Regions from separate parts of the Aerococcus sp. 150760013-2 genome, predicted to be linked through region 3. Evidence: riboswitches for the same ligand, from Rfam matches in the RefSeq annotation. Region 3 holds a riboswitch; each other region holds the start of a gene.

What was found. Region 3 has a riboswitch for lysine ahead of ACUW85_RS00365 (YfcC family protein). Riboswitches for the same ligand answer to the same signal wherever they lie in the genome.
Region 1: linked by a shared signal. The riboswitch ahead of dapA (4-hydroxy-tetrahydrodipicolinate synthase) and the one ahead of ACUW85_RS00365 (YfcC family protein) in region 3 are both predicted to bind lysine.
Region 2: linked by a shared signal. The riboswitch ahead of ACUW85_RS01150 (ABC transporter permease subunit) and the one ahead of ACUW85_RS00365 (YfcC family protein) in region 3 are both predicted to bind lysine.

Annotation. Positions count from the first base shown of each region.
Region 1 is NZ_JBSEYI010000005.1:68,338-76,564, reverse strand. It holds gene ACUW85_RS03800 (tetratricopeptide repeat protein) at 1-308, shown strand, start outside; gene purB (adenylosuccinate lyase) at 454-1,755, shown strand; gene ACUW85_RS03790 (helix-turn-helix transcriptional regulator) at 2,004-2,873, opposite strand; gene dapA (4-hydroxy-tetrahydrodipicolinate synthase) at 2,996-3,886, opposite strand; lysine riboswitch at 4,056-4,204, opposite strand; gene alr (alanine racemase) at 4,296-5,459, opposite strand; gene ACUW85_RS03775 (FUSC family protein) at 5,635-6,180, opposite strand; gene ACUW85_RS03770 (hypothetical protein) at 6,311-6,679, shown strand; gene ACUW85_RS03765 (M24 family metallopeptidase) at 6,968-8,080, opposite strand; gene ACUW85_RS03760 (response regulator) at 8,098-8,227, opposite strand, start outside.
Region 2 is NZ_JBSEYI010000001.1:242,458-250,684, reverse strand. It holds gene ACUW85_RS01160 (CHAD domain-containing protein) at 25-798, shown strand; gene ACUW85_RS01155 (amino acid ABC transporter ATP-binding protein) at 1,047-1,805, opposite strand; gene ACUW85_RS01150 (ABC transporter permease subunit) at 1,818-3,485, opposite strand; lysine riboswitch at 3,589-3,752, opposite strand; gene ACUW85_RS01145 (cell division protein ZapA) at 4,016-4,579, shown strand; gene ACUW85_RS01140 (CvpA family protein) at 4,619-5,176, shown strand; gene ACUW85_RS01135 (endonuclease MutS2) at 5,312-7,693, shown strand; gene trxA (thioredoxin) at 7,775-8,086, shown strand; gene mgsA (methylglyoxal synthase) at 8,207-8,227, opposite strand, start outside.
Region 3 is NZ_JBSEYI010000001.1:70,286-78,512, forward strand. It holds gene ACUW85_RS00340 (amino acid ABC transporter permease) at 1-329, shown strand, start outside; gene ACUW85_RS00345 (amino acid ABC transporter ATP-binding protein) at 345-1,097, shown strand; gene ACUW85_RS00350 (nitroreductase family protein) at 1,277-1,873, shown strand; gene ACUW85_RS00355 (alpha/beta hydrolase) at 2,045-2,974, shown strand; gene ACUW85_RS00360 (YjjG family noncanonical pyrimidine nucleotidase) at 3,022-3,699, shown strand; lysine riboswitch at 3,820-3,970, shown strand; gene ACUW85_RS00365 (YfcC family protein) at 4,066-5,481, shown strand; gene ACUW85_RS00370 (M20 family metallopeptidase) at 5,500-6,672, shown strand; gene ACUW85_RS00375 (chorismate mutase) at 6,754-7,032, opposite strand; gene ACUW85_RS00380 (D-serine ammonia-lyase) at 7,358-8,227, shown strand, end outside.

The DNA of each region.
Region 1 (8,227 bases), on a different contig from region 3:
AGGTCTTAGAAGAATTAGACCGCGAGTGGCCAGCAATTCTTGAAGGTAAGGAACAAGAAGCCTTCCTTGATGATCTGGGCTTAAACGACTACCCATCAGTGGATATGTTAACAGCTTTAAAAGAAGCCGCATTCCGCTTTAACGAGCACGACCAATATGAAGCGGCCTATGAATATTTAGCCATTTATGAAGATATCTTAGGAAACGTTGACCCGCAAGTGACGGCAGTTTTAGACCAACTAGAAGCTGACCATCCTGATTTATTGATGGAAGAATTGGACCATGATCACGACCACCACCATCATTAAGCCATAAAAATTACAGAGACGAGACCAATTACAATTCAGTAGCGGGACTCGTCTTTTTTTTCGAAAAATAATCACTGCCAGAAAGCTGGCTTGTGATATAATTGTTGCATACAAAAATTGAGCGCGTGCAATAAAGGAGAATGTTATGATACCTAGATATACCCGTCCTGAAATGGGGCAAATCTGGTCACAAGAAAATAAATATGCATCTTGGTTGGAAGTTGAAATTCTTGCAACAGAGGCATGGGCGGCCTTAGGTGAAGTCCCTAAAGAGGATGCGCAAGCCATTCGTGAAAAGGCCACTTTTGATGCAAAACGAGTGGAAGAAATTGAAAAAGAAACCCGTCATGATGTGGTTGCCTTTACCCGTAACGTGTCTGAATCATTGGGCGAAGAACGTAAATGGGTGCATTATGGCTTAACGTCTACTGATGTTGTGGATACAGCTCAAGGTTACCAATTAAAACAAGCAAATGATTTAATTCGTAAAGACTTAGACCGATTCTTGCAAGTGTTAAAAGCGCGTGCGATTGAACATAAATACACTGTTACAATGGGCCGTACCCACGGTGTTCACGCTGAACCAACGACTTTTGGTTTGAAAGTAGCGCGTTGGTATTCAGAATGTAAACGAAATATCCAACGTTTTGAAGCGGCTGCTCGCGGTGTTGAAGCAGGTAAAATTTCTGGTGCAGTAGGTACTTACGCCAATGTACCGCCATTTATTGAAACTTATGTATGTGAACACTTAGGCATTAACGCACAAGAGATTTCAACGCAAATCCTACCACGTGACCTACACGCTGAATATATTTCATCACTCGCTTTAATCGCTACAATGATTGAAAATATTGCGACCGAGGTCCGTTCACTACAAAAATCGGAAACACGTGAAGTGGAAGAATTCTTTGCAAAAGGGCAAAAAGGTTCAAGCGCAATGCCACATAAGCGTAACCCAATCGGTTCAGAAAACATGGCTGGATTAGCCCGTGTCGTTCGTGGTCATATCATGACTGCTTATGAAAACGTGACCTTATGGCATGAAAGAGATATCTCTCATTCATCGGCTGAACGCATTATCCTACCAGATACAACAATCTTAGTAGATTACATGTTACATCGTTTCGCAAACATCATGGAAAAACTAACCGTATTCCCTGAAAATATGAAACGCAACATGGATGCTACTCACGGTTTAATCTACTCACAACGTGTATTGCTAAAATTGGTTGATGCAGGCTTATCACGTGAAGCAGCCTACGACTTAGTACAACCTCTAACTGCAATCGCTTGGGACGAAGGCAAGCACTTTAAAGGGCTTGTAGAAGCCAATGAAGAAATCACTAGTCACCTTGATCAAGCAGCTATTGATGATGCATTTGACTACCACTACCATATCCAAAAAGTAGAGGACATTTTCGAAAAATTAGGAATAGTAGAAGAGTAGATTATTAGCAAAATTGCAATGACTGTATACAAAAAAAGCTCACGGTACTTAACCCAGATTAGGGCAAGTACCGTGAACTTTTTGTTTGATGTATGAAAAAACTTGTTGCAAGTAGCATGATTCAGCACTATTTTGTCCGATCCTGGACTGAGGGTGGTGCCACTGCTTTTAAGGCTATGATAGGTAAAGAGACAGCCGACGACTGAAATCAATAAATCAATAAATCTATAATCAAAAAAAAGAGATTCTTATGAGTCTCCTTTTTTTGGTACCTGATGCGGTCTAATATGATAATGCTTAATAAAGGCTCTATAGAAGTTACTATAATCATTAAAGCCAGCTTTTTGCCATGACTCCGTGATAGACAAACCATTTTCAATCAGGGTATAGGCATAGCCCAACCGCAAGTCCAAGATGAATTGGTAAATGGTTGAATGGAAGTAAGGCTGAAATACTCGGTTGACAGTTGACGTTGAAATGTCGAACTTGTCTGCGATGTCTTGAAGGGTTAGGTCTTTTCGGTAGGAATCAACAATAAAATGTTTAATTTCGTAGGCTAAAATTTCTCTTTCAGACATCTCTAATCGGTTTTGGTTTGAAGCAGAAGAAAGTCGACACAATTCAAGGAATATGGTCGATACAATACTAAAGATCATTTTCTTTTGAATGTTATCTTCAGGTCGTTTCAATTCCAACTGTAATTGAATCAAAGTTTGTAGTAGATGTTGCCAAGTGACGAAAGAGAAACTGAAGACATGGGGTTCATCAAAAATGTGTTTAACTTCAGGCGTTTCCACAAAATCATTGGCAATGGCATCTAAGTAAGGTTCGCCTAGGGATAAAATATAGGCATATATTTTTTCTTCTGTTGGTTTGTGGTCGTCAACGTGAGGATCACAGTCTTTTTCCGGTAAGATTAACCGTCTCATAATCGGTTCAGGTAAGACAACAATTTGACGAACAGAGACGTCAATTTTCTTGTCGGCTAACTCAATAGAGAAGGGTCTAAGGGGAATCAAGAGTTCGTTTCGATGGAAAGAAGAACGATTATAAATGTCAACCATTTGCTGATCAACTTTTTTTAGTTTGATTCGAAATGGAGGTGTTCCAGTTGGCATAAATCAAAACTCCTATTTTACATATTCAATCTATCACTTATCAGCTGCAATAAAAGAAAGAGCGTGCACTCATAAGGTACACACCCTTTAATATACCACAATTTACTTCAAAATTGAAAAGACTATAGCAAATTCAATCGTTTCATTTCAGCTTCTAGTGCAGCCACTGTTTCCTCTTGGGCAGGGACTAGTGGTAGACGCACTGAACCTGTATCGAAACCAAGCATAGACATAGCTTTTTTGATTGGAATTGGATTTGGTTCACTGAATAAAATGTCGATTAACGGTTTAAAAGTCGTTTGAATTTCAGCCGCTTTTTTAAAGTCGCCATTTAAGGCATAATGAGTCATTTCATGTACTTGTTTTGGTGCAATGTTAGCCAAAACAGAAATCACCCCTTGGCCACCCAAACTCATTAATGGAATAACCGTATCGTCGTTTCCAGAGTACACATCAAAATCAGGACCAACGTGGTAACGCGCATCCACTGCATTGGCTAAATCACCAGTTGCATCTTTAATCGCGACAATGTTTTCGATATTTTTAAGTTCCGCCAATGTTTTTGGTGCAATAGACATACCTGTACGTCCTGGTACATCATATAAGATAATAGGCGTCGTTTTTACAGCATCTGCAATGGCACTATAATGCGCCAATAAACCAGCTTGGCTCGTTTTTAAATAATAAGGCGTTACAGAAAGAATAGCATCTGCACCTGCGGCTACACAGTCTTTCGTTAATTGGATTCCGTGGGCAGTATCATTAGACCCAGCACCAGCAATCACGGGCACACGGCCATTGACTTTTTCCACACAGAATTTTACTAATTCAACTTGTTCTTCGTCAGTTTGTGTTGAAGCTTCACCAGTTGTTCCGGCAACGACAATGGCATCTGTACCATTTTTAATTTGAAATTCAATCAACTCCGCAAACACATCGTAATTGATATTTTGTTCTAATGAATTATCGTAAGGGGTAACGATGGCTACCGCAGAACCTTTAAAAATTGTCATGAGAATCCTCCTATATTGTTCGCACTTTGTAATTGTCTTTATGAAAAAACGATCAGATAGCTTGAGTATAAAAAAAGGCAGACAAGAGCATCACTCTATGTCTACCTAGGAAAACGTGTCAAAAAATACTGATAGCATTCAATAACCCTAACAGTTTTTAATCCCTAGCATAAGACAAGCGCTCCTCACCTTAATGGGCATTAAGGTTTGACAGGGATAACCCTTTTAGGTATTACCCCCAACACAGAAAATCTGCATTTCGGCACAACCACCTTTCACCATCGGCTACTGATTGGTTGCGCATCCTCTATATCTATACTTTCTATTTGTATAATCGTTAGTTTAAAATTAACATGACTATCCACTAAAGGCAAGGATTAAATGAAAAAACTATTAGATTTCGAAAGCGTTATTTCATTTTCTTTTTCTTATTAGAGGTATATTCTCTGGGCAATCGTTGGCCTAAATTCGTCAAGACTTCATGGGCAATCGTTCCAGCATGACTAGCAACGTCCACTACATCAACAGTTTGGCCGCCATTTGTCCCGATTAAAGTCACCTTAGCGCCAACAGGCATCTCATGGGGTAGGCGAATAATCATCTGGTCCATACAGATCCGGCCCACACTCGGGCACCGCTCGCCGTCAACAATGGCATCCAAGCCCAAATAACTTCTTTGCCAGCCGTCCGCGTAGCCAATCGGTAAGGTAGCCACCCATTCATCCGCACCGGCCACATACTCAGCCCCGTAGGAAATCGTATCGCCCGCATGCATTTGTTTGACGTAGATAATTTCCGTCTCCAAAGTCAATGCTTGCTTGAAATCAACAGGTGACGCCACATCTTCCATACTTGGAATGGATCCGTATAAGCCCAGGCCAAGTCGCGCAGCATCCAAAGTTTTTTCCGGGTACCAAAGGCTTAAGGCAGAGTTTGATTGATGGAAAAGGGGGGTGTACCCTAATGCTGAGTAGTCCAATTGACCAAGCAAACCTTCAAAAAAGTCAGATTGGGCTTGAACCTTGTCCTTACCATGGTCAGTGAAGGAATCAGCGGTTGCATAGTGGGTAAAGACTGAAGCCAACTTAAATTTCTTCGGATGTTTGGCAATGTAATCAATGATTTTTTGCGCTTTTTCAGCAGATCGCACGCCAATCCGCCCCATCCCAGAATCCACTTTAAGGTGGACATTCAATCGATGAAGGCGAGAAAAGTCTTTATCGTGTTTCTTGGCGTATTTTAAATAGTCCAAGCTAGAGACTGTCACACCAATTTCTAAATTAGCTAAAAGCCAAGCATCGTCTGGATCAGTCAAACCTAAAATCATGATAGGGGCAATAATCCCAGCGTCTCTTAGTTCTAACGCTTCATCCGCAACTGCGACCGCAAAACCGTCCGCACCGCGAGATTGGAGGGCGTCAGCTATTTTGACGGCACCTAAACCATAGGCGTCAGCCTTAACAACTGCCATGACAGCTTTATTACCGATATGCTTTTTAATAGCGAAATAATTATGAATAATCGCATCTAGAGACACGCTGGCCTTACTAGGGCGATGATAACTAATGGTCATAGTTTAAACCTCTCTTTAATCACATGGATTGATCGAAATAGATAGGAAAGGGCGTTAATATCGCGCATTTCACTTCTCATTTATTATACCACGTGTGGGTGAAAACTCGAAAGAAGGGTCTCTAACTTAAGGAAAAGCTAAGTTAGTTCAACCCTAAGGTAACCTTAGTGGTCAGTTAAACGTCTTCAGAAGTAGAAATTTGTAGAAACTTCGGTACATGGCTATTGTAAATAAGGATCCAAGGAACAACTCGGTCTCTTGGAAGAATGTACTCGATTCCAACAGCGACAATGGCACCCAAGAAGGTATCTAATACCCGAAGTAGCGCATATACATATTGATTGTCCGCTGGAATATTGAAGACAATGACAAGGAAAGTGGCGCTACCACCAATAACCCCTTGTGGATTCTTAACTAGAAGGTTGGTTTGAATCGTAATTAAAATACCTAAACCGCCTAAAAGTGCAGTAATCAAATAATGGTCAGGCAATAAGTTATGTAAAAAAATAAAAACTAATGAGGCAAAAGCCCCACAAACAATGGCTAAGGTTCTGCGCAAACCAAAAGAAAGCGACGAAGTGACGTCAGCCCTTTGTGAAAATACCGCTGAAAGGGCAGCGATTTGTGGGTCAATAGAGATAAATGCTGAAATAAGAACAATCATAAAGACACTCAAAGAAGTCTTCAAGGTCCTCATACCAACGTGAAAATTTTGTTTCACTGAAATAAGCTCCTTTAATTAAGAGGGAAAGTTGAAAAATTCCCCTTCTCTACAATTTGAATTTTCTTGTAAATAGATTATACTAGGAATACTTGATGAAATGAACTAAATAATGAAGGTGGTGCACTAGGTGAAGCGGCAAACATATCGCCAAGCGAAAAAGGAGCTTGAACGCGAGAAGAAGAATAACCAAAAAAAATATGGAAAAAATTTTTCAGATGATATTAAATCCTTGGTCCCTGAGACGACACTCACACAGGATACTGCTGAATTTAACGTCGAAACGTTTGCGGAAACACCTTTGCCAAAAGAAACCTTCCAAGACTTAGACACCAATGAAATCTTCTTTGAAAGACAAAAACAGAAACAGTACTTTTGGTCAGGTTCAAGCAATCACTCACGCAAAGTACTGGTATGGATCATTCTAGCCCTCGCCATCCTAGCAGTAACCTTGCTCGGACCGCGCGTATTCGAATTCTTCCAAATGATCTTTAAGTAGAAAAGGTGCGACAGAAGTCGTTAAGAAATAAACCACTAGAATACAAGCAAAAGCTCCCTTCACTTGTCGTGTTGGGAGCTTTTTTGAAGCTTATATTTTTAATATTTGAAATCATAAAATGAAAAATAGGGCATTTGTGGCCTGGGTGGTCTGTATTAATTTGGACGTTCCTTGAAAAGTGAAGCCAAAGCCTTCTTTATTACGAAATATATCTAAATTACTACATAGGGTATATAAACATAGATCTAAAAAACACGACAACTGTCGTGTTTTTTAGTGTGTAATGTTTTATTTTGGTTGAATAATAATCATATCTTTGGTGAAGTGGTTCAAGTTTTCAGTGCGACCATCATGTGCAATCACTAAATCTTCAATACGAACGGCTGTATTACCAGTCAGGTAAATACCAGGTTCGATTGAGAAGATATTGCCATCTTTAATGGTATCTGTATTAGCTTTTGACACATCGCCTTTTTCATGAACTTCGCGTCCAATGAAATGCCCTAGTCGGTGGGTAAATTGGTCCCCGTATCCTTGGGCTGTGATGTAATCACGCGCTGCAGCATCCACATTTGCCAAAGTTTCGCCAACTTTGACCGCATCAATGCCACGTAAATTGGCTTCCAGTACGATGTCGTATACCCTTTTGGCCTCAGCACTAGGCTCACCGTAATAAACGGTACGGGTCATGTCGGAACAGTATCCTTCATGTTTACAGCCGATATCAATGACAATCGAATCACCGCGCTTCGGCAAGGTATGGTCAGATTCATGGTGTGGGTCAGCGCCGTTTGGACCGTAAGCGATAATGGGTTCGAATGAAAAGCCGGCATCTGCACCTTCTTCATCGTAAATGCGGGCTAATTCATCTACGGCAGCCAATTCGTCCAAACCAAGTGGTAAGACTTCTTCGATTAAACGAGCCATGGCACGGTCGTTAATATCTGAAGCTTTACGCATTTTTTCTTGTTCTTCAGCGGTTTTAATGGCTCTTTGGGCATCAACTAAGTCAGATCCTACTTCAAAAATGGCCTGGTTGTATGTTTTGGCGATGGCTAATAGTTGGTCAGCCCGCCACAATTTATCCACGCCGATTCGTAGTGGGGCGTCGGTTGCTGGAAAATCCGCTAGATTTGCGAAGGCTTCAACGATTGTATAGTTATCATCTACCCAAGTGACGTCAACTCCAGCTAATTCGTCGAACACAAATAGCTTGTTAGCAATAATTTGTGGATCTTTTTCCGGTTGGATAATTAATAACCAAAAACGTTCCATAGGGTCAAAAATGACACCGGTGTAGTAGTCGATGGATGCCTTGTCGCTAATGATTAGGGCATCTAGGTTGTGGTTTTTAACTTGTTGTTGAATGGTTTTTAGTCGGTTGCTATGTTCTTGATCCATATGTCCTCCATCTCGTCTTACAGATAGCCGTCAGAAGAATCTTCACTATATTTCTCTTCAGCTTCTGGATGTTCCTCAATATATTCCTCAAATTCACGTAAGGTCATACCATCATGGGCTTCAAGGAAGTCCTCGCGACGGTCTTTA
Region 2 (8,227 bases), 170 kb from region 3:
TTTCTAGGGAAGGGAGTGATTTGAATGAATAAACGGCATGAAGTATTTGAACAGCAGATAAATAAGGTGTCGGACTTATATCTAGATTATCAGAACAACCCATTTTCCGATGAACTAGTCCACGATTTGCGTGTTTCAATTCGAGAATTACGTGGTCTACTTAACTTTATAAAAAAACGTATGGACAAAGACCATTATAACAAGTTGAACCAGCAATTGGGTGCAGCAGCGCGCGTATTTGGGCCCCTTCGTGAATTGGATGTGCTTTATGAATATTGCGAAGATTATGCAGTAAATCATCCTGAAACCAGCGAGGCTTATTACCAGCTGTTTAACACCTTCGTTAAAGAACGTCGGATAGAAATGAACCGGACTTTTAATAAGGGCAATAGCGCCACCATTCAGCAGGCTATTGAGGATGCGAAAGAAATCCTTGAACTCGACCTATTTAAAAATAAGAAAGACTGGAAAAAGTATACGCTTAAGCGCCTGAAAAAGAAGGATAAAAAATTGCGATACGCCTTTAAGACAGTGGATATTTCTGACTACGAGGTAGTCCACGAAATTAGAAAGAGTGCCAAGAAGGTGCGGTATGCTGCCACTTACTTCGACGATACGGTTTCTAAAGACTTAAACCAATACAGAAAAGACGCCAAGGCCATTCAATCTGAATTCGGTGAAATTACAGATGCGCATGTCAATTATGATTTACTGACAGCATACAAAGATAAAGTGAAGGATGAAAATGTGCGTGATTTATTAAATCAAATTCGCGATAATATCGAAAGCGCGGAATAGATTTAAGAATAAGATAATACACAAAAAGCAGTTGGATTTTCCAACTGCTTTTTGTGATTTTTTGCTATTTGAAAGTATGTAGCGCCTTGCACCCTCATTCAAAATCGGGATCGAGCGACTCGCACCTTACATAGTCGAATTTAAAATGTCAGACTTCGCTGACATATCACCAAATCCTTCAATATCTTTCAGATCTCGTAGGATTGGTTACAGTACGGCTAGTCTAGGCGACATTTTTACCATCCTATTTAAAATCTTTCGTTTGCGTATCTTGTCAAGAAGGCTTTTGTTCTTTCTTGTTTCGGGGTATCGATGACCTCTTTGGCTGGACCTTGTTCGACGATGACACCTTTGTCCATGAAGACGATATTGGTTGATACGTCACGGGCGAAGGCCATTTCGTGGGTTACAACGATCATTGTTAGACCTTCTGTTGCTAATTGGGTCATTGTTTCCAATACTTCCCCAACCATTTCTGGGTCAAGGGCAGATGTAGGCTCATCGAATAGTAAGACTTCTGGGTCCATTGAAAGGGCACGGGCAATCGCGACACGCTGTTGTTGTCCACCAGATAGTTGCTCAGGGCGGGCGTCACGGTAAGGTGCCATACCGACTTTTTCAAGGTTCTTAAGGGCAACTGCTTCTGCTTCAGCCTGACTACGACCTAAGATTTTACGTTGGCCAACTGTACAGTTTTCTAGGGCTGTACAGTTTTTAAATAGGTTGAATGATTGGAATACCATACCAACTTGGGTACGGTATTTATTAATGTTCATTTTCTTCCCGTTTAAAATCGATTGGCCGTGGTATAAAATGTCGCCGCCAGTTGGTTCTTCAAGTAGGTTTAAGCAACGTAGTAGGGTAGATTTACCTGATCCAGATGAACCAATAATAGAGGTTACTTGTCCTGGGCGTACTTGGAAGTCGATATCACGTAGGACCAAGTTTTCCCCAAAACGTTTTTCTAAATGTTGTACATTTAAGATTAATTGATCTTGGTTTTGCATGTCATTTTCCTCCTATTGTTCTCTTTGACCGTTGATTACTGTATTCGTGCTAGATTCATAGACATGGTAAGTCTTTTTGCCTGCCATACGATTTTCGATAAAATTCAAGACACGAGTTGTTGTAAAAGTTAAGACAAAGTAGATAATCGCTGTAATTAGGAATGTTTGGAAGGTTAGGTAAGTTGAACCTGCAGCTGATTTCGTTACAAAGAATAACTCAGTTACTGCGATAACATTCAATACAGAAGTATCTTTAATATTGATTACAAATTCGTTACCTAAAGCAGGTAAGATTGACCGAATAGCTTGTGGCAAAACGATTGTCGTCATTGTTTGGTAGTGGTTCATACCAATGGCACGAGCGGCCTCAGTTTGGCCTTTATCCACTGAGGTAATCCCACCACGGATCACTTCGGCAAGATAAGCACCAGTATTAATCGACACAATTAGTAAGGCTGCAAACATAGTAGACATTTGGAAATTGAAGAATAGTCTTGAACCATAGAAAATCATCATAGCTTGTACCATCATTGGTGTACCACGGAAGATTTCAATGTAGGCAGCAATCACAAAGTCGAATAATTTATAGAAGAAGTAGGCAACTGGTTTTTGATCGCGACGAACGATTAATGAACGGTAGATAGCAATCAATAAACCAATGACAAATCCCATAATTGTCGAGCTTAACGCGATAAACATAGTGTTACCAGCACCAGTTAGGAATTGGGAACCGTAAGTATCCCAAATGCCCGCAACTTCAGACCAGAAACCAGCACTTTCACCGCGCTCGTTCAAGTTCACCATATCTTCCATTAATTGGTCACGGTCAGCGGTTGGAATAGTTGCTAAGGCTTGGTTCATAATGTCTGTTAATGGAGAATCTTTTCTGGTTGCAACAGCAATATCAGAAGTGACTTCACCTAAGTTAAAGCCTTGGCCCTCAGCAAACTCAACGTATGTTAAGTCAGGGTTAGCAGCTACAGCAGCCATGGCACCTGGTTTTTCAGATACATAGGCGTCAACTGAACCAGCAGTTAAAGCTGTAATCATCGTTGGGAATGAATCTAAGGCAGTGGCTTGGGTTACGTCAGTAATTTGCGGAATTAAATCATAATGGAATGTATTTAATTGACCAGTAACAGTTGTGCCAGCGAAATCTTCTAGAGATTTAGCATCTGCGTATTCACTGTCAGCCATAGTCACAAGAACGATATCTGAAGAATAGTAAGAATTTGAGAAGTCCATTTGTTGTAGACGTTCTGGTGTTGGTGACATACCGGCAATAATCACGTCTATCATGCCAGATTCAAGTGCGGGTGGTAGACCGTCCCACTCTAACTTAACAATTTCAAGTTCTAAACCTAGTGAATCAGCTAGACGTTTAGCGATTTGTACGTCATAACCGTTTGCATATTCACCGTCAGAGTTTGAAATAGGGACTGCACCGTCCGCGTCAGATGTTTGCGACCAGTTGAAGGGCGCATAGTTGGCTTCCATCCCAACTCGTAGGACGCCTTCTGTGTCTAAACCTTCAGCTAATGCTTCTTGGTCAACCTCAATTGTTGTGCCGACCTCACTCGCTTCAACAAAAGCGGATGTTGGGCCAACGATGGCAAATACGATGGTCAAAATAGCAATCAAAGCTTTTTGCCAAGTGTTACTTACTTGATGATTTTTCATAATAATACCTCCCGAAAATAATAAAAAGCCTCTACAGCAATAAATTGCAATAGAGGCTTCCCTTTGTACGCAGTTAGACTATGACTAGTCTTTCAGTCGTCACTCCTAGGATAGCGCATCACTTGGTTAAGTGACAGTCATAAACATTTTTTGTTTATGCCCAATACTTTAACTTGGGGTTAAAATATTTCGGCGAATATTCCTTTCCATACTTTCAACGCTCCCGCTCGGGTATGTACTGATAAGCTCCGCACCTCTATCTCAATATATCGTATCTCATCATACACGAAGAATAATGACTTGTCATGAAAATCTGATTAAATCTTTCATGATAGCTTAAAATCATTGCAATTTTTCTATCTTTTTTGATCATTAAAAGCAGATAGTGGCTAGGTCTAGCCATTATTCGGGATAAATGGTAAAATATCTAAGATTATGAAAGCTAGGTGGAACGAAAGTCGTTAAGACGCGACCTTTCTATTGCATCTATAAACATTTAACGCACAGTAAAAAAAGTTGGAGTGACAAATATGTCGAATGAAGAAAAAAACAGAGTAATAGCGAAATTGGGCTATCACAAATTCACCATCAAGAGTCATAAAACAAGTGAACATATTCAACAAGTGAGCCGTGATATCAACCAATTACTTGCTGATATCAGTAAAAAGAATCCCAATATGTCAATGGAAGAGATGGCTTTATTAGTAGCGTTAAACATCCAATCTGATAATGTGGATTTACAAGCACAAATGGCTGTAAAATCTAAAGAAAATGCCGATTTAATGGTCCGTGTAAAATCAATGGAGCAAACCATGGGCACGTTGGTGAAAGAAATTGCTGAAATAGAAAAAGAAAAGATGCGTGAAGCACAAGAAAAAACGCAACCGCAAACACCATCAAAAGCCAAGACGAACCAGGGACATGCTAAGGCGCTAGCTAAAAGACCAGCGCAAACAAAAGCAAGTGGAAAACAAACACTGACACAGGCTGACCTAGATAAAGAAATTCCTGAAATTAGCCAACCAAGTTTGAAGTCTAGTGTGAACACAGCCTCAAAACAATTGGGTCGTTTGCGTCAAACACCAAGATCATAGGCTATTGATAGAAAATATGGATACCAACGGGAGGAAAGCATGACAAGTTTTTTGATTTTATTATTTTTTACACTTAGTATAGGCGTTGGTGTCTATCGAGGGGCTATACTGCAAGGCATTCATTCTATAGGCCTATTAGTCGCGTATTTGTTTGCCGTTTTGTTCTATCAAAATCTAGTTGACCTTGTAACCTTATGGGTGCCTTATGTAGGTTTTGATATTGAAAATACCTTTGTCTATTATCCAGTAGCTTTATTACAAAATATGGATATCATTTACTTTAGATTAGTTGCCTTGTTAGCAATTATCTTGCTTGTCTGGATTGTTACTAAATTAATTGCTTTTGGCTTAAGAGACTTAAAATTTAAAGAAATGGATATTCAATGGAACGGCATTTTGGGCGGCCTATTTGGCTTCTTCTCAGCTTGGTTCTGGTCATTCTTTATTTTGATGTTTATGTCAGTTTTAACCTTTGAAGGGGTGCAAACAGCCTTATCCAATTCTTCAGTCGCCGACTTCATTATCTTGAATACCCCAATTTTATCTGGTCAAGTATTCAATATCCTACTACAAGGACTAGGCAACTTACCATTTTAACAACGTGCAAATATATGCCTTTGCGCACTGCGCAATTATGGCAATTCATATGGCTGTGATAATTGATCACGGCCTATTTCCTACTTAAGACGCCTTTTATATTCATTACTGATAACAATCGAAGGAGGACACATTTTGAATCCTAAAATATTTCAAACCTTAGAATTTGAGAAAATACAACAACAAGTAGCAAAAGAAACCCGAACTGAAATCGGAAAAATCCAAGCTTTAAATTTAAAACCCAGTGCAGAAGCGGAAGAAATCGAGCAAGCCTTACAAAGTGTTGACGATTTAAAACGCTTGTTTGAATTAGACAAACGGATCCCAGTCAGCCAACTAATCAACGTAAAACCATTCTTAAAACGATTGGATATTGGTGCCGACTTAAACGGGAAAGAATTGGCTGCAGTAGGCCGGGTCTTACGGGCATCTGGTGAAGTTTCTACCTTCTTTAGCAAACTAAAAGAAGCAAAAGTAGAATTAATGCAATTGTATGAAATTGCAGATGACTTTATTGACATGCGGGATTTGATGCGTAAGATGCAAAATGCAATTGCAGATGATGGGTCAGTTTATGACAATGCCTCGTCAACTTTACATGGCTTAAGACAAGGAATCAAACGCGAAGAAGCGGGTATCCGTGTCAAACTAGACCAAATAATCCGGTCTAATAAGGCTTCTTATTTAAGTGAGGCCATCATCACCATCCGGAACAACCGCTTTGTAATTCCGGTTAAACAAGAATACCGTAACGCTTTTGGTGGGGTAGTTCATGACCAATCGTCATCAGGACAAACATTGTACATTGAACCGCAAACAGTTTTAGATGCAAATAACCACTTGCGGTCCCTGCAAGTCCAAGAAGACGAGGAGATTAGACGGATTTTCCAAGAGTTATCTACAGAATTAGCCCCTTATACCAGTGAAATTGCTGAAAACAATCAACGTCTTGGGGATATAGACTTGATTCAAGCTAAATTCTTCTATGCCCGTGAAATTGGGGCCAACCGACCGATTTTAGCAAATGGATCTGAACGCATTGACCTAAAAGAGGCGAGACATCCTTTATTAGACCGCAAAACAGTTGTCGCTAACGATATTCATTTTAGCCATGAATATAATATGATCGTCATTACCGGGCCAAACACCGGTGGTAAAACCATTACCTTGAAAACAGTCGGTCTACTGCAATTAATGGCTCAATCAGGCTTATATATTACTGCCAAGGCAGATTCTCGGGTAGAAATCTTCAAAGAAATATTTGCGGATATTGGTGACGAGCAGTCCATTGAACAAAGTTTATCCACCTTCTCAGGACATATGACGAATATTATCCGTATTGTTGAGGCTGCAGATGAACATTCGCTAGTTTTAATCGATGAGTTGGGTTCTGGTACCGACCCTCAAGAAGGGGCAGCCATCGCCATCGCGGTACTAAACCGTTTTGCCTTCCTAAACGCCCGCGTATTGGCCACTACCCACTATCCGGAACTGAAAACGTACGCTTACGACCATCCTGGGGCCATTAATGCCTCGATGGAATTTAACGAAATCACCTTGGAACCAACCTATCAATTGCTGATTGGGGTGCCAGGTCGCTCTAACGCCTTTGATATCTCCCAACGACTAGGTTTACCAGTTGAAATGGTGGATGAAGCACGTTCTTATATCCAGGAAGATAGCCAAAATCTCAACGAAATGTTGCTTGATTTAGAAGCCCAACGTCACGAATACGAAGACTTATCAGCCGAAGCCGCCAAAGACTTAGCCGATGCTGAAAATCTTTTAAATGATTTGAAAAAGGCACAAGCTAGACTAGAAGCCGACAAACAAACCTATATGAACCGGGCCCGTAAAGAAGCCAATCAATTGGTAGAAGACACCAAGGCAAAAGCCGATGCCATTCTGGCGGAGATCCGGGAGTGGCAAATCAACCATCCAACCATTGGTAATATCAAAGAACATGAGATGATTGATCGTCAAAGCGCCTTGTCTAACTTAACGCAAGAGGAACAGCTAAAGAAAAACAAAATCCTTCAAAAAGCCAAGAAAAATAAAGAGCGAAAAGCCAGCTTTGAAGTGGGCGATGAAGTGAATGTTCTAACCTACGGGCAACGTGGTACCTTGGTTGAGAAACGTGAAAAGGACTGGGTTGTTCAGATGGGTATGCTGAAGATGGAAGTGGCTGAAAAAGATTTAACTTTAGTTGATGAGAAACCGAAGAAAGAGAAAAATCATCGGGCTGGACTCAAAGCAAGTAAGGCTAAATCAGTCAATACGAGTCTAGATTTACGTGGTGAACGGTATGAGGAAGCCATGATTCGACTAAACAATTTTATCGATTCGGCCTTATTAGCCGGGCATGGTCAGGTCACCATTATCCATGGTCACGGCACAGGTGCCTTAAGACTGGGTGTTCAAAAGGCCTTGAAGAACCATCCACGGGTTGAATCCTTTGAATTCGCACCTTATAACATGGGTGGTAATGGGGCGACAATCGCTAAATTTAAAGGCTAAATTGGTAAAAAGCAGATAAATGTTCAAATTGGTCAGACAATGCTATAATGATGAAGAATAAAAATGAGAGGGGTAATATAAATGGTTAAAGCTATTACAGATGCAGAATTTAAAAATGAGACTGAAGAAGGCGTTGTATTAATTGACTTTTGGGCTACTTGGTGTGGTCCTTGTCGTATGCAATCACCAATCGTTGAAACTTTAGATGATGAAATGGGTGACCAAGTTAAGTTCACCAAAATGGATGTGGATGATAATCCAGAAACAGCACGTGAATTTGGTATTATGTCCATCCCAACATTAATGATCAAGAAAGACGGTCAAGTTGTTGAGCAATTAGTTGGTTATACGCCAAAAGAAAATCTAGAGCAAGTATTAAACCAATACTTATAATCTAAAATAAAGAAAGCGGCCGGGAAAATTCTCGACCGCTTTCTTTATTTGCTTAAGTCTATTGTTACAGGGCAAACTTTACTCATCAGTCCTATTTGACGAAGAGCCCTATTTTCAAATTTACTCGACCAATTTACGGCC
Region 3 (8,227 bases):
CTGTAGATAGCGGACAAATTGAAGCTGGCTTATCAGTAGGGATGAAACCTTGGAAAATTTACCAAACTGTAGTCATCCCACAAGCAGTTGTGAATGCTGTACCGGGTACTTTAAATGTCTTTATTTCTCTAGTTAAAGGATCGTCAATTGTCTTTACCTTAGGGGTAACCGAAGTCTTTGCTTCAGCGAAATTGATTGCTTCATCATCAATGCTGTATTTTGAAACCTATGTTGTAGTTGGTTTCATTTACTGGGTAATCATCGTGATCATTTCATGGTTACAAGGCAAACTAGAACGCAAGATAGCTGTACCTTACAAACGCAGCTAGGAAAGGAGTACCAATATGATTACAGTTGAAAAATTAGTGAAAAAATTTGGCGATAACACTGTATTGAAGGGGATTGACTTTCAAGTGAACGAAGGAGAAGTTGTCGCAATTATCGGGCCGTCAGGTTCAGGAAAATCGACCTTTTTGCGGAGTTTAAACTTACTGGAATCACCAGAATCAGGAACCATTGAAATTAACGGGGTTAAAGTCATAGCACCGGATATCAAGAAGCAAGATGCCTTTGCCTTAAGACAGCAAACTGCCATGGTATTCCAACACTATAATTTGTTCAGAAATAAGACAGTTTTAGAGAACGTTACTTTATCTTTAATTTCAAATAAGGTCATGAAAAAAGACGAAGCTGCTGAATTTGGTGAAAAATTATTGAAACAAGTGGGCTTGTCGAAACAAAAAAACCAATACCCTGTGACTTTATCAGGTGGGCAACAACAACGGGTAAGTATCGCCCGGGCACTTGCTGTACAACCTAAAGCAATTCTACTAGATGAGCCAACGTCTGCCTTAGACCCAGAATTAGTGAATGAGGTGCTTGAAACCATCGAACACCTGGCAAAAGGGCACACAACACTAGTTATCGTGACGCACGAAATGAATTTTGCCCGCAAAGTGGCGGACCGGGTTGTCTTTATGAACGATGGGGTGGTCGTTGAATCAGGACGGCCGGATGAAATCTTCACTAATCCAAAAGAAGAGAGAACCAAACAATTCCTAAAAGAATACATTGGGGCCAATGAGTACGTTATCTAAATTGTTCTGATATGGTACCAAAAGCGTACCGAATATAGTCTTTTGATAACTTAAAAGTAGAAGATTGCACATTGATGAACTTGATAATTGACTTTTAAAAAGTAAGCATGTAGACTATAAATAGTTCTAATTGGAACTTGTTATTTAAAAAATTTGAAATTAAGAGGAGTATTTAATTTATGTCAGCTTTTAAAGATTTATTAACTAAACGTCGTTCTCACTACGCTATCGGTGCTAACACTGATGTGACTGCTTCAGATGTAACTGCTGCTTTAAACGAAGTGATTCCAACTGTACCAAGTGCATTTAACTCACAAGGTGTACGTGTTGTTGTCGTTTCTGGTGAAAAAAACCAACAACTTTGGGACTTGATTAAAGGTGTACAAACAGAAGTATTAGACGCAGGTACATTAAACTACATGAAACCAATCATGGATGGTGCGCGTGAAGCAGTTGGTACAATCTTATTCTTCGAAGACCGTGACGCTGTTGAAGCAGGTATCCCTGGTAACCCAGAACGTCGTTCAGTTTACAAAAACCACGAATCAGCAAATGCGCAATTAACAGCTTGGTTAGTATTAACTGAATTAGGTTTAGGTGCAAACTTACAACATTTCAACATTGGCTACGAGCAAGGATTTGACGCAGCAATTCGTGAATTGTTAGATTTACCTGAAGCTTGGGAACTAGTTGCTGAAATGCCATTCGGTTCAATTGAAGCACCTGCAGCTGACAAAGAATCAATCGCTGTTTCTGAATTAGTTACAGAACGTTAATCAATATTTTAATGAGGGGGTTGTGACGGTATTGTCACAACCCTTTTTATCATATCAGGTTCCAAAAGTCAGGATTTTCTGACACTTCCCAAAAGTCGATCCTACACGACTTTTGTCACACCTTAATACACAATGTTATAATGGTATAAATAAAATACTAGGAGGCCCAATATGCGGAGTGAAGTAATTAAATTATACGAAGACCGAGACGATGTGACGTTAACGACTTATCTGTTAGATCCTTTCACGACCAGTGATGATACGAGAACGAGACCAGCTATTATTATTTGCCCAGGTGGTTCATACATGTATTGTTCTGACCGTGAGGCTGAGCCAGTAGCGATGGCCTTTAATTCAATGGGATTTAACGCTTTTGTCCTACGGTATTCTGTTTATGGTCAAGGCAAAACGACCGACCAAACCCTTGCTGAGGGCCAATTTCCAGTGAAAGAAGATGTGGTTTTCCCACATGCTTTACAAGAAACAGCCAAAACATTTGAAATCATCCACAAACATGCAAGCGAATGGCAAGTCAATACAGACCAAATTGGGTTAATCGGTTTCTCTGCAGGTGGGCATAATACAGGTATGTACGGCAACTTGTGGAGCCAACCAGTTATCCAAGACGCTACCAGTTTAACAGGCGACCAATTGAAGCCAGCCTTTAATATTTCTTCATATGCCTTAACAGATATTGCCTACTATTTTGGTAAAAATGTACAGAACCCTGATCCAAATGTGCAAGCATATGCGACTGCTATTTCTCTAGCTTGCTTCGGTAAACCGCAACCAACTGCTGAAGAAGTTGTAAAATATTCTATTCCTTCAACAGTGAACGCTGATACACCACCAACTTTCATCTGGGCAACAAGAGAAGATCAAGTGGTGAATGTGCGCGACTCAATTTCATTTGCCTTGGCTTTAGAAGAAAATGAAATACCTTTTGAAATGCATATCTTTCAAAAAGGGCCACATGGTTTGTCAGTAGCTAACGAATCTTCAGCTTTATATCCAGTTCAAATCAATAAAACTGCCGCACAATGGCTACCGCTAGCTGAAAATTGGTTGAAACAAATCATCTTAAAAGGCACTTATTCCTGAGTGCTCAGGATGATACTTTGGTTTTAGGATAATAAAAAGAGGTAAATATGAAGTATAAAAACTTATTATTTGATGTAGATGATACCTTATTAGATTTCCAAGATGCGCAAAAGGGTGCATTGAAATCTTTATTTGAGGCTATGGATATTCCTTATAATGAGGAAACTGAGAAAATGTATAATACCATGAATCAAAGTCGCTGGCGCCAATTCGAACAAGGGATTTTAACCTCAGAACAAGTTGTAAATGGTAGATTTGGTATTTTCTTCAATCAACTAGGCATTGAAGTGGATAGTGTTGAAATGGAAAGAAATTATCGGCAGTATCTAAAAGAAGGTATAAAACCTATTGAAAATAGTTTGGAACTAGTGAATTCACTTTCTAAACAGGCAAATTTATATATCGTTACAAATGGTATTGCTGAAACGCAATCTTATCGTTTACAAAAATCTGGTTTGATCCCGTACTTTAAAGATGTGTTCATATCTGAGGAACTGAATGCGCAAAAGCCTAGTATAAATTTCTTTAATACAGTATTTTCAAGAATACCGTGTTTTAATAAAGAAGAAACAGCCATTATTGGGGATTCGCTTACGTCAGATATTCAAGGAGGTATTAATGCTGGAATCGACACCATTTGGTATAACCCAAAAAGGAAAGAAGTAAAAGATCCAGTAATGCCAACCTATGATATTGCGCAATTAAATGAAATATACGATTTATAGTTTTTTGACTTAGTTTAACCAATTTTTCTCATGAACGCACAATAGCATATAACATCGATTGTAAAATTTCTTGACATTGTACCTTTTATTTCATAAGATTAGACTTAAATGAATAAATGCGAAATAGAAAGAGGCCGCTAATCACATCAGTATCCATTTGGAGAAAGGGTTATTAGCCGAAACAGTATAACTTACTGTTGGGGGTGTATTAAAAAAATGCATCACTGCCAAAAAGGAATGCCCAATTCCTTCCAGGAGCGCTTTCTATTTTGCGGGCAAAAGTGATTTCTGTATTCAACCAATACCAAGTCGAGCTTTTGCTTGCCTTGGTATTTTTTTATTCAAATTTTTAAAAGGAGCTTTTTTATGAAGTCAAAACTTTTTCCAAAAAAGTTACAAATGCCGAATGCATTAGTACTTTTATTTTCAATCATGGTCATCATGATGGTCTTAACCTGGGTTATTCCAGCAGGGGAGTTTGAACGAATGCTGGTTGATGATCGAACTGTTTTAGTACCAGATTCTTTCCATTTTATTGATTCTAGCCCACAAAATCCCTTCCAGTTGATTCTGGCCTTACCGCAAGCTTTTATTGAGGTAGGATCTATCGTATTCTTCCTCTTTATCACAGGTGGATCATTCAAATTAATTAACGAAACAGGCATTCTGGAAGCCTTAATGGGTCGTTTAGTCCGTGCCTTAAAAGGACGCGAGGAAGTCTTCATTCCTATTCTTGTTTTTGTGACTGGTTTAGGTGGTGCCACTTTAGGTTTATCAGAGGAAATTATCCTCTTCATCCCAATCGGTATAGCACTAGCTAGAGCTTTAGGCTACGACGCCATGACAGGGATTGCCGTTTTAATTCTTGGGGCTGCAGTGGGCTTTAATGCCGGTTTTATGAACCCATTCTCAGTAGGTGTTGCCCAAGCCTTAGCCGAATTACCATTATTCTCAGGTGTTGGCTTACGTATCGCCTTATTCATTGTTCTTTGGGCAGTGACAACGATTTTTATTATGCGTTATGCGAAAAAAGTCAAAGCTGATCCAAGCAAAAGCGACGTTGCTGATTTAGAAGCTGCGGATAAAGCGCAAGCTGACTATATCGATTTAAATGAACAGGAACTACCAGCATTTTCATCACGCCACAAATGGATTTCAATAGCTTTACTTGTTGGTTTTTCTATAATGATTTATGGTGTATTCCAAATTGGCTGGTTTATTGATGAATTAGGCGCGATGTTCTTTACAATGGCAGTTGTTTCCGCCTTAATTGGGGGTCTTTCAACTGGCAAAATAGCCGACACCTTCGTTGCTGGGGCCGGTGAAATGATGTTCTCAGTACTTGCTATTGTATTTGCCCGCGGTATTTTAGTAGTCATGGAAAATGGGATGATTTTAGATACAATTATTTACTATCTTGTACAAGTAGTGAACATTTTCCCAGCTATTCTAGGTTCAGTTGGTATGTACGTGATTCAAATCTTGATCAACTTCTTTATCCCATCTGGTTCAGGACAAGCAGCAGCAACGATGCCAATCATGTTACCAATTGCAGACTCACTAGATGTCACAAGACAAACAGCTGTACTTGCTTTCCAATTAGGTTCAGGTTTCATGGATGCCATTATTCCAACATCCGGTGTCCTGATGGCTGAATTATCACTGGCTAAAATTCCATATAACAAATGGTTTAAATGGTTTATGCCATTACTAACCATTTATATTTTAATTGGATTGGCATTTTTAATCTTCGCCCATTTTGTAGGCTACGGGCCATTCTAGAAAGGAAGAGTAAATTTTATGACTGTAAAAGAAACATTACATCAAGAAGTTAACGCCCTAGAAACAGACTTAAGAGGATTGAGCGATTATATTTTTGCTAATCCAGAACTAGGCCATCAAGAATTTAAATCGTCAAAAGCCCATATTGCATTGCTTGAAAAACATGGTTTTACTGTTGAAACCCCGTATGCTGGCTTTGATACGGCCTTTAGAGCGACTTTTGATTCAGGTCAACCTGGCCCAACAATTGCTTACTTGTCTGAGTACGACGCCTTACCGTCAATTGGGCATGGCTGTGGCCATAATATGCTTGGGACTGTAGACACTGGTGCTGGTATCGCCTTATCTAAGGTAATCAACCAGACTGGCGGCCGAGTGATTGTTTTAGGAACGCCCGCTGAAGAAACAACTGGAACTAAGGTAGATATGGCTAATTCAGGCGTATTTGACGACGTAGATGTGGCTATGTGTACCCATCCTTCAGATGAAAATACTATGTCTGGCACTTCAATGGCTATCCACCCAATTGCTTTTGAATTTTTCGGTAAACCGGCCCATGCTGCAGAAGCGCCAGAAGAAGGGATTAACGCCCTAGACGCTATGTTAAACCTATTTAATAATATCAATAGTCTCCGCCAAGAAATGCGGTCATCTGCTCGTGTACATGGGATTATTACCCACGGTGGAGACGCAGCCAACGTGATCCCTGAATACACACGCGCTGAATTCTATGTCCGCGCCTTGGATACGCCTTATATGGAAGTTTTATCGGAGAAAATCATCAACTGTGCTAAGGCCGCAGCACTTGCAAGTGGTTGTACTATGAAGCACACAGACTTTGAAAATATCTACAGGGATATGATTACTAACGAGACTTTATCTGCAGTTTACAACGAAAATGCAAGTGAATTAGGTATTGAAATGGTTCCCGAGAAATTAGGGGAAAATGGGTCAATTGATATGGGTGACGTCAGTCATGTAGTCCCTTCAATCCATTCTTACTATTCAATCACAAATGGCAAGCGTGTTATCGGGCACACACCTGAATTTAGAGACTGTACCCAAACACCATTTGCCTATGACATGATGATGAAAGTTGTTGAAACATTGGCGCGTACTGGTATTGATGTTATTAGCAAACCAGAACTACTAGCTGAGATCCGAACAGAATTTGCCAATCGAAAAGTATAGGAAATAGAAAAAATCACCTGGGGAAACCCGGACGATTTTTTCAATGCAAACATTTATATTTGCTTTATTGATTCATAGCGGTTATTTTTCTTCTTGTTGAGCCATCCAATGCTCCTGATGACCGCGAGATATACGCATGATTTCAGTATATAAATCAGCTAATTCTTCTTTTAGTTCAGGGTTTTCTAAGTAGCCTTGAACTTTCTCAATGACTAACGCTTCACGACCAGCATCTAAAATGTCTTTATTGTTGGCTAGCTTAACTTCAGCTACCTGCTCAACCATTTTCGTTCTTTCCTCAAATAATTTCACGATTTCTCGGTCAAGGCGGTCAATCTCTGTACGTTCTTTTTCTAACATGTCTTTCTCCTTTAATGGGTCATTTAATTTTGTAATTTTTGTAAGTCTAGAATTTTATATCGGGAGGCGGATGACGACTAGGTCAATATACTGGCTAGTTTGTCCGAACAATCCACTTTATCTAAGATATTTATTTTTCATAATATTGATTTAAACATTACTACTTCGTCTAATCCATTATAAGTAAGGACCAAATCAAAAGCAATTGCAAATGGGGATTGTCTACACTATCTGAATTTATTGACGAACGCGGAAAAAATCGTTATAATTTTTGAGTTGAAAAATGTGCATTATAAAAAATAAATAATATGAAGGGTGGATAGATATGTCAACAGAATCTATATCTGAAACAAGAGAACAGGTGAATCAAAGAACATTAGGTGATATTCGTGACCGTAAGCCCGTTTTTTGGGAGAATGATAGCCATGTACCTTTCAAGAACCTAAAAGGGCAGCTGGATGTGTCAGTCCTAGAGATTAAAGACGCAGAGGCACGATTAAAACGATTTGCACCATTTATCAAAGCAGTCTTCGAAGATACGGTGGCTTTAGATGGTCTGATTGAATCGCCAATCTCTGACATTGACAAATTCAAGACTGCGTTAGAAACCACTTATGATTTTTCATTTCCTGGCCAAATGTTCCTAAAACGGGATGACTTATTACCGATTGCCGGTACTATTAAGGCTCGAGGGGCTATTTATGAAGTCTTGCATCATGCTGAAGCATTAGCCTTTGAAGAGAAATTATTATCAGGTTATGACGATGACTATTCGAAATTTGCGACTAAGACATTCCAAGATTTCTTTAAACAGTACACTGTAGTTGTTGGAACTACAGGTAACTTGGGGATTTCTTCAGGTGTGATGTCTGCCAAAATTGGTTTCAATGTCCAAGTTCATATGTCCCACGAAGCCAAGCAATGGAAGAAAGACTACCTAAGAAGCCACGGTGTCCAAGTGATCGAACATAAGACCAACTTCACAGAAGCCGTAGACCAAGGGCGTCAATCAGCTCAATCAGATCCCTATGCTTACTTTATTGATGACGAACATTCAATTCAATTGTTCTTAGGTTATACAACTGCAGCGTCAAGACTAGAAAAACAGTTAGCTGATCAAGGAATCGTTGTCGATGAAGACCATCCACTTATGGTGTATCTACCATGTGGTGTGGGTGGTAGTCCAGGTGGTATT